DNA from 4 places in the Streptomyces sp. NPDC002680 genome. Region 3 is predicted to be linked to each of the others. Evidence: riboswitches for the same ligand, from Rfam matches in the RefSeq annotation. Region 3 holds a riboswitch; each other region holds the start of a gene.
The links. Region 3 has a riboswitch for cyclic di-AMP ahead of ACFYXF_RS30610 (C40 family peptidase). Riboswitches for the same ligand answer to the same signal wherever they lie in the genome.

Region 1 (2,193 bases), on a different contig from region 3:
CTCACGTACGCCCCGAGCGCCGACCAGGCCAGCCGTTCGCAGCAGATCGCCGTCGCCGAGAGCGTGCTCGCCGACCGGGGTGCCGGGGTCTGGGAGGCCTGCGCGCTGCTGTCCGGGCTCGGCAAGGACACCAGTGCGGCCAACGTCGACACGGGCGTGGCGGAGGAGGAGGGCGGCGCGTCCTCGTCGTCCGCGACGCCGAAGTCGACTTCGACGTCAGCTGCGCCTACGCCGACTCCTACGCCCACCCCCTCGTCCTCGGTCAAGTCCTCCGAGTCCTCGCCCTCCGTCAAGGCGACGACCGACTCGGCCCCCTCGTCATCGAGCCCGGCGGCCCCACAAGAAACCGACAACTCATCCACTGACGTTACAAAGGGTGGGGAACAGGGCAACTCCGGGCAGAGCGTGGAAGGGTCGTACACCGTCCGTCCCGGCGACACCCTGTGCGGGATCGCCGACTCCCTTGGCGTCGAGGGTGGATGGTCCGAGCTGTACGCCGAGAACCGGGACCTCCTCGGTGCCGACCCGAATCACATCCTCCCCGGTCAGACCCTCGAAGTCGGTGCCGAACCGGGGCAAAACTAGCCGGAGTTCGCGTCCCGCCTCCCGTCCCGCTTCGCGCTGAATGTCCGTTATAAATGCAGTGAGAGATAGGTCTCAGAAGCCCTGATCGTCTTTGTATTTCAGGGGATCACCTGTTTACGGTCGTCAACGCCCGCCACAGTGGGCCCCGCCGGTCGCAACGCCGAATCCTGCCAACGGCCGGACGGGAACAGTCGTCGCTTTCAAGCGCCGTAGGCAGGAGCGGGGGACCCAAGGTAAGTGCCGCACCGGGCAGTTGGCCGGAGCGGCTTGGGGTTAAGTCGTACGCCGCCCGAAAGGGGCGTACGGCCGGGCAACTCAACCGGCCCGAACCCGACAGCTCACCTCGCAGGCGTCGGTGAGGGGATCACGCATGCTGTTTACCGGTAAGGGCAAGCACCGTCGCCCGTCCAAGGCCACCCGTGTCGTCGCCATCGCCGGTGTGACCGGTGCCGCCGTCGCCGCTCCGCTCCTGGCGGCCGGCTCGGCCTCCGCCGCCACCTCCGCCGAGTGGGACACGGTCGCCCAGTGCGAGTCCGGCGGCAACTGGTCCATCAACACCGGCAACGGCTACTACGGCGGTCTGCAGTTCTCCGCCTCGACCTGGGCCGCGTACGGCGGCACGGCGTACGCCTCCACCGCCGACCAGGCCTCCAAGTCCCAGCAGATCACCGTCGCCGAGAAGGTCCTCGCGGGCCAGGGCAAGGGTGCCTGGCCGGTCTGCGGCACGGGCCTGTCCAGCGCCTCCTACGACGGAGGCAGCAGCTCGGACAGCGGTACCAGCACCAGCACCGGTACGAGCGAGACCACCACCCGCTCCACCGACGAGCAGTCGGCCTCCCGCTCGCAGGAGCGGCCCGCCGTGAAGAAGACCGTCACCACCCCGACCGGCAAGAAGGTCGAGAAGGGCGACGGCGAGTACAAGGTCGTCAAGGGCGACACCCTGAGCGCGATCGCCGAGGCGCACGACGTCAAGGGCGGCTGGGCGAAGCTCTTCCAGCTGAACAAGGACATCATCGACGACGCCGACTTCATCTACCCGGGCCAGCAGCTGCACCTCAGCTGACCCCGGTCACCTGCCCGCCGGCACATCCCCCAAATAACAGTCGGCGCGAAGGTGAACCACAGCGCCCTCACATCCGTGCCCTCCATAGTGAAGGCCTCGTGAGGGTCACCCCCGTCCCCCACGGGCTCCCCGCTCCGGTGCGTGTTCCCCCGTACGCACCGGGGCGGGGCTTTTTGTTTCCCTGAGGAACAATGTTTACCCTCGGTTCCGTCCATGTTCCGTCCATGGGGTGGGCGGACGGCTGGCCGATCGCCCTCGGACGGTTAGGCTCATCCCGCAGGGCCGCGAAAAAGCCCCGCGTACCCGCGTCACATCCCAGAAGGAGATGCTCGTGCCGTCCATCGACGTCGTCGTAGCCCGGGAAATCCTCGACTCGCGAGGCAACCCCACCGTCGAGGTCGAGGTCGGCCTCGATGACGGCAGCACCGGTCGTGCCGCCGTCCCGTCCGGCGCCTCCACCGGAGCCTTCGAGGCCATCGAGCTGCGCGACGGTGACCCCAACCGCTACCTCGGCAAGGGTGTCGAGAAGGCCGTCCTCGCCGTCA
Region 2 (2,193 bases), on a different contig from region 3:
CTCGCCCTGTCGACGCTGCGGGCACCCGCGCCACAAGACTGCAATGCGATGATCATGGAGGTACACATTCGGACACGCCGAAGACCGGACCCGGGGATCGGGGTCCGGCCTTCGGCGGCTGTCCTCGTGAGGAGTCGGCGTCAGCCGACGGCGACGCCCTTCGAGCGGAGGTACGCGACCGGGTCCACGTCGGAGCCGTAGTCCGGGGTGGTGCGGATCTCGAAGTGCAGGTGCGGTCCGGTCACGTTGCCGGTGGCACCGGAGAGGCCGACCTGCTGACCCTCGGTCACGGTCTGACCGGCCGAGACGGAGAGCTGGGAGAGGTGGGCGTACTGGGCGTAGTAGCCGTCGGCGAGCTTGATGACGACCTGGTTGCCGTACGCGCCGCCCCAGCCCGCGGAGACGACCGTGCCGGCGCCGACAGCCTTGAGGGAGGTGCCGGTCGGGACGACGAAGTCGACGCCCGTGTGGTAACCGCTGGACCACATGCTGCCCGCCACGTGGTAGGCGGTGCCGATGGTGGCACCGGCCACGGGGAGGGTGAAGCCGCTGGAGCTGCTGGAGCCACTGGTGTCGGCGGCCTCGGTCGTCGTCGAGGTGTCGGCCTTCGCGTTCTCGGCGGCCGGCTTGGACGTCGCCGTCTGGGTCGACTTCGAGGAGGACGACTTCGACTTCGTCGAAGACGAGGAGGAGGAAGAAGAAGAGGGCGAAGAGGTCGACGCGGCCTTCTTGCCGATCGTCAGCTTCAGACCGGGGTGGATCAGGCTCGGGTCGGAGCCGATGGCGGTCCGGTTGTCCGAGTAGAGCTTCCGCCAGCCGCCGCTGACGCTCTGCTCCTGGGCGATCTTCGAGAGGTAGTCGCCGGCCTGGACCGAGTAGGTCCTGACGCTTGCCTTCTTGGCGGCGGAAGGCGTGGAAGCGGTGGCCTTTCCGGCCTTTTCCGTCTTCGCGGAAACGGACTCGGCCGATACGGACTTGGCCGATTCCGAAAGCGAGAAAACGGACTGGGCGGTTGACTCCGCCGTGGCCGCATGGGCCCCGGTGGCTCCCAGAAGCGGCAGGGCGAGAGCCGCTCCGCCGGTTCCGGCAACGGCTATCGAACGAGTGAAACGCTGGGACTTCGGACGGCGGTGCTTACCCTTCGCGGGCATGACGAATTCCTCTCCGTCGCCTGCGAGGTGAGCTGTCGGGTGCGGACTGGAGATGTCCGGCCACGCCTGAACGTGACTTAACCCCAAGCCTGTTCCAGAGACCGGAACAGGCGTTCTACCTGTGGGTCCCCCGCTCCTGCCGTTGTCGGGTGTTCGATGCGGGCTCCGGGCGGCGGCAGGATTGGGCGTCCGTCCGGATTGGTGGCGAACGTAAGCGACCAAGACGCACAGAAACAAGCCTCGGGTTCCCTGTGTACGGGTTTCCTGTGGTCCTCCCCAGAATTCCCGGTCACTGTCCGTGAATTACGGATCTTTCCGCCCCTCGAACTCCCTTAAAACACGCCGAAATTACGTGAACATGACGGCGACACACGGTCACGGATATGACGCTGCTCACTCGCCCGATTCACAGCAACCTTTATTCCCAGGCGAGTTGGAATGAAGGCACCATAGGCGCCATATCGGGCAGGAGGATCAGATGCGACGCAGACGGAAAATTGCCGCATCAAGGTCACCCTTGAGCCCGGTCCGCAGCCCGTGGTGCAACAGCACGGCACCCCGGTGGACTTCGCCCGTTTCGCGGCATTCGTACGTCGCCGAGGGGTCGAGTCCGCGCAGTCGCAGCGCCGGGAGCGGCTCACCGTGGTGCTGCGCCTGGAGCCAGGCGAGGACGACGATCTCGTCCCCCAGCACGTACTGCACCGCGCTCAGTCCGCCGGTCGGCCGTCGCAGCCGGTAGAGGTCGCCGCGCTGCACGACGGGCCGGATCTCCTTGTACAGCCCCACCCACTCCCCCGCCTCGGCCAGTTCCTCCTCGGTCCATTCGGTGAGGTCGCCGCCGACGCCGAGCACCCCGGCCATCGCGCTCACGAACCGGAACCGCAGCGAGCTGACCCGGCCGTTGAGCTGGGTGTTCGGGCTGTCGGTGACCCAGGCGGCCATGACCCGCGCCGGATGGATCTGGCTGAAGCCCTCCTGGATGGCGAGCCGGTCCAGCGGATCCGTGTTGTCGGAGGTCCACACCTGGTCCGTACGGGCGAGG
Region 3 (2,193 bases):
GCACACCGGACAGAGCCCGGAGCGGGTCGCCGCGGACATCGAGCGAGACAAGATCCTCGACGCGCAGGCCGCCCTGGAGTACGGGCTGGTGGACCGGGTCGTACCCAGCCGCAGGTCCTCGGACCCCGCCCCCGGCACGAGGTGAGCCACCGATGCTTCCGCCCGAACTGCCTCCGCTGCCCGCCCTGACGCGCGCGGAGGGCGAGTTGATCGACCGTTACCTCGAAGTGGCCGATCTACTCGGCCGTATCAACCCGGCCTATCACGGGGACACGTACCGCGGACTGCGGGCCGCGCAGGCTCTGGTCGCCAAGGCGGTGGCGCTGCGGGACGCGCTCGAATTGATGCATCAGCGTGGCGAGGCGGAGGTGCATGCCCATACGCTGGCGCGTGCGCTGCGCGTTCTCGACGGGGAGCGTCGAACGGCGCGTGTCACCGTTCCGCGTGAGCCCGCCAGTTGACCCACCCGGCCGGCGGACCCGTATCGGACGGGCCCGTCCGTCCCGGCGACGGAGTGTCCGGAACGAGCCGGGGAGTGACTGGATGACATCCCCCGTTCGGCGTAGTGACATGTCCCCCAGTCGGCCCGTTCAACTTGCGCGACGCGCGTAGTTCGCAGCCGGAACCGCGATGTTTCCTCGCTGGTCCGGGGGTGCGCGACCCTCGCCAAATTGGTCCGAGGGTACGGGTGTCCACCCGAATGGGTCACGGGTGAGTAACGCCACAAAGCCCTGATTCCATTGGGATTTTCCTACTTCCATGAGCCAAGATCCCTTCCTGACGACAAGCCCCCGCCACAACGGCGGGGCGATCCGGGTGGACGCCGAGTCCTGCCGCCGCCCGGATGACCGGTCGACAGATGTGCATCGGCAGGAGTGGAGGACCCAGGCACGACGGGTCGCCGGAACGGTCACGCCATGACCGGGCCGAGCAGCCCTTGGGGTGAAGCCGCGTCAGCGGCCGGGCAACTTCGCCAGCCCGAATCCGACAGGTCATCCTTCACAGGCGGCTGACGAAGGGTTGCGCATGTCTGCGCTCAATCGTGTTCCGTCGATGATGTCCCGAGCCGGCACGGCCTCGGCCCTCACCCTCGCCGCCGTGGGCGGCACCCTGGTGATACCGGGAGTCGCGACCGAGGCCGCGGCAATCGCGCCGTCGACGAAGGCACTTCAGATCGCGGCCTCCAAGAAGGGCTCTCCGTACAAGTACGGTGCCACGGGACCGAACAGGTTCGACTGCTCAGGGTTCACGCTGTACTCGTACAAGAAGGCGGGCAAGAAGCTGCCTCGTACGGCGGCGGCCCAGTACAACAAGACCAAGCACATCTCCGCCAAGAGCCGCCGCGGCGGGGACCTGGTCTTCTTCCACTCGGGCTCGAACGTCTACCACGTGGGCATCTACGCCGGGAAGGGAAAGATCTGGCACTCCCCGAAGACCGGGGACGTCGTGAAGCTCCAGAAGATCTGGACGAAGAGCGTCTGGTACGGCCGGGTCAGCTGACCTGCCCGGGGCGGTACGGCGGTTTCCGGAGCCGCCGTACCGCCCCGGGGCCCGTCGGCCGGTCGCCCCGGCACAGCGGGCCGCAGCAGCACCTCGGGATCGAGCGCGTCGGTGACGAATCCCCGACGCGACGGACGTACGGCAGGCCGAAGCCCCGTCGTCCAGGGCCGAACCGGTCCTGCTCCTGACGCGTCCTTACCGCTCCTTACGGCTCCTGCTGACCCGCCGCCGTTACCGGGGGCCGGGCCGGAGCCGTCCACGGGAGTTCGATCGACACCGTCTTGCCGCCCTCGCGAGTGGGGCGGACGCGGAGTCTGCCGCCCGACTCGGCGATCAGCCAGCGGATGATGACCATCCCGCGCCCGTTGTCCTGCTGCACGGCGGCGGGCAGTCGCTTGGGGAAGCGCGGGTGACTGTCGGTGACCCCGATGCGCAGATGTTCGTCACGGTCGAGGGCGACGTCCACCGTGAAGGTGGGTGACAACCCGAAGGTGTGCTGTACGGCGTTGGTGGCGAGTTCCGAGACGATCAGACGGATGGTGTCGGCGGTTTCACTCTCACCTGACAGACCCCATTCCGCCAGGACGTTGGCCACATATGCGCGGGCGGCGGAGACCGAGGCGGGATCGCTCGGCAGAGTGACGGATGCTTCCAGGTGGTCTGCCATGGCGGCGTCGTCCCTTTCCCACGGAA
Region 4 (2,193 bases), on a different contig from region 3:
CGACGACACGCTCTCCGACCGGTCGCGGACCGCGCTGGCGCGTGCCACGGCCGCCGGCGCCCGGCATCTGGTGGTGACGGGACGGCCGGCGCCGAGAGTCCGGCCGCTGCTCGACGACCTCGGGGCTGGGGGGCTCGCGGTGTGCGGACAGGGCGCGCAGTTGTACGACGCCGGCGCGGACCGTCTGCTGTGGTCGGTGACCCTGGACCAGGAGCTGGCGGAGACCGCGCTCGGCAAGATCGAGGCCGAGGTCGGGCAGGTGTACGCCGCCGTGGACCAGGACGGTGTCGACGGGCTGACGCTCATCGAACCCGGTTACCTGATGCCGCACCCGACGCTGCCCGCCGTACGGGTGCCGCATCGGGACGACCTGTGGGCCGCGCCCATCAGCAAGGTGCTGCTGCGTCACCCGTCGCTGTCCGACGACGAGTTGGCGTCGGCGGCGCGTGGAGCGGTCGGTTCGCTCGCGACCGTCACCATGTCGGGGCCGGGCACCGTCGAACTCCAGCCATGCGGCATCACCAAGGCGACGGGGCTCGCGCTCGCCGCCGAGTACCTCGGGCTGGCCTCGTCCGCCACCATCGCCTTCGGCGACATGCCCAATGACATCCCCATGTTCGACTGGGCGGCCCATGGGGTGGCCATGGCCAACGCCCATCCCGAACTCAAGGCGGTGGCGGACGAGGTCACCCTCTCGAACGAGGACGACGGGATCGCGGTCGTGCTGGAGCGGCTGTTCGGAGCCGGGGACGGGGACGGGTACGGGACCGGGGTGTGGCGGTGAGGGCGGGTCGGCCGGCCTAGTAGGCCCCGTACACGTTGTCTATCGAGCCGTATCGCGCCGCCGCGTAGTTGCAGGCCGCTGTGATGTTCGCGATCGGGTCGTAGGGGTCGTACGAGGTGCCGGCGACGTGGTAGGCGGCGAAGGTCGGGTCGATGACCTGGAGGAGACCCTTGGAGGGGGTGCCGGCTGCCGCGTTCGAGTCCCAGAGGTTGATGGCGTTCGGGTTGCCCGAGGACTCGCGGATGATGTTGCGGTAGATGCCGTCGTACGTTCCCGGGATTCCGTTCTGCGCCATGATGTCGAGCGATTCGCGGATCCAGCCGTCCAGGTTGTTCGCGTAGTTCGTCGCCGACGACACGGACGCGGCGGACGACGGTGCGGCTGATGCCGTTGTCGCGGTCAGGAAGGGAAAGGCCAGGGCTGCGGCGGCCGTTCCGGTGATGGCGATTGTGCGCGTGAGCGGGCGGCGGGTGGTTCTCGCGCGCTGGTGCTGACCTCGTGCGGGCATGCTGAGTCCTCTCCGACGCCTACGAGGTGAGCTGTCGGGTTCGGGCGGGAGATGCCCGGCCGGGCGCCTGCTCGGCGCGCGACTTCACCCCTAGCCGCTCCGGCGTCGTGCCCGGACCGGCGGCTTACCTGGGTCCCCCGCTCCTGCCTGCGTGAGTCACGTGTGGGTGGGTGGGATGGTGCTCTGCGGGCGGTGGCAGGATTCGGCGATCCGCCCGGCGTGGCGAGAACGTATGCGAGAGCACACGCGTGGAACAAGGGGCGGAAGCATAGGACTTGGTCATTTGGGGCGCACGTTGTGGACAAAACGGGCGGATGCGCGGAGAGGGGTGGTGAGTAACTTGCCTTTTGCGAATGGGGAGTTTGCGGGGGAGGGGGTGGTGGGGGCCGGAATTTGGAGTGACTCGAATCACGGGGTGGGGGTAGTCGTGGTCTGGGTGAGATGAGTGGGGTGAATAGGGGTTTTTAGGGTTTTTATGCTTCTTGTGGGTGTGTCAGTCGGGCGGGCGGAACCTCTCGTGCGATGCGCGTCGTTGTCGTAGCGACGGGTACGGAGGGTGCCGTCAGGGAGGTGGTGGCGTATGCGCGGGTGCGATCACTGGTGTGACGGGTGGGGCGCGGGATGTTTATGAATGTCCATACTTATGGGCTGATCAAAAACATTCCGGTCGTGATCCGATACCGCCTGGCCTGGACGGGCGGGCGCTCGTGGTGATCGAAACGTGACCGGATACGCTGACTTGAGTGATGGCAGCGACCTATCGACACACCGTGTGACCGCCAGTAGACACCAGCAGACAGGAGATCCCTCGTGACCGTCGTCGGGCCGTTCGGGCTGAGCGTGCGGGACCAGGCTCTCGAAGCCGATGTCCAGGCCGGATTGGCGGCTGTCGAGGAAGGGT

Region 1: it holds a riboswitch for cyclic di-AMP, as region 3 does, so the genes downstream of both, ACFYXF_RS26215 (transglycosylase family protein) here and ACFYXF_RS30610 (C40 family peptidase) in region 3, are expected to answer to the same signal.
Region 2: it holds a riboswitch for cyclic di-AMP, as region 3 does, so the genes downstream of both, ACFYXF_RS18905 (peptidoglycan DD-metalloendopeptidase family protein) here and ACFYXF_RS30610 (C40 family peptidase) in region 3, are expected to answer to the same signal.
Region 4: it holds a riboswitch for cyclic di-AMP, as region 3 does, so the genes downstream of both, ACFYXF_RS24825 (transglycosylase SLT domain-containing protein) here and ACFYXF_RS30610 (C40 family peptidase) in region 3, are expected to answer to the same signal.

Annotation. Positions count from the first base shown of each region.
Region 1 is NZ_JBIAQP010000010.1:120,770-122,962, reverse strand. It holds gene ACFYXF_RS26220 (transglycosylase family protein) at 1-585, shown strand, start outside; cyclic di-AMP (ydaO/yuaA leader) riboswitch at 781-952, shown strand; gene ACFYXF_RS26215 (transglycosylase family protein) at 956-1,648, shown strand; gene eno (phosphopyruvate hydratase) at 1,974-2,193, shown strand, end outside.
Region 2 is NZ_JBIAQP010000006.1:450,849-453,041, forward strand. It holds gene ACFYXF_RS18905 (peptidoglycan DD-metalloendopeptidase family protein) at 141-1,151, opposite strand; cyclic di-AMP (ydaO/yuaA leader) riboswitch at 1,156-1,333, opposite strand; gene ACFYXF_RS18910 (alpha-galactosidase) at 1,626-2,193, opposite strand, start outside.
Region 3 is NZ_JBIAQP010000012.1:268,853-271,045, reverse strand. It holds gene ACFYXF_RS30620 (ATP-dependent Clp protease proteolytic subunit) at 1-145, shown strand, start outside; gene ACFYXF_RS30615 (hypothetical protein) at 153-461, shown strand; cyclic di-AMP (ydaO/yuaA leader) riboswitch at 812-1,023, shown strand; gene ACFYXF_RS30610 (C40 family peptidase) at 1,027-1,500, shown strand; gene ACFYXF_RS30605 (ATP-binding protein) at 1,706-2,167, opposite strand.
Region 4 is NZ_JBIAQP010000009.1:280,341-282,533, forward strand. It holds gene ACFYXF_RS24820 (HAD family hydrolase) at 1-784, shown strand, start outside; gene ACFYXF_RS24825 (transglycosylase SLT domain-containing protein) at 801-1,292, opposite strand; cyclic di-AMP (ydaO/yuaA leader) riboswitch at 1,296-1,461, opposite strand; gene ACFYXF_RS24830 (polyprenyl synthetase family protein) at 2,103-2,193, shown strand, end outside.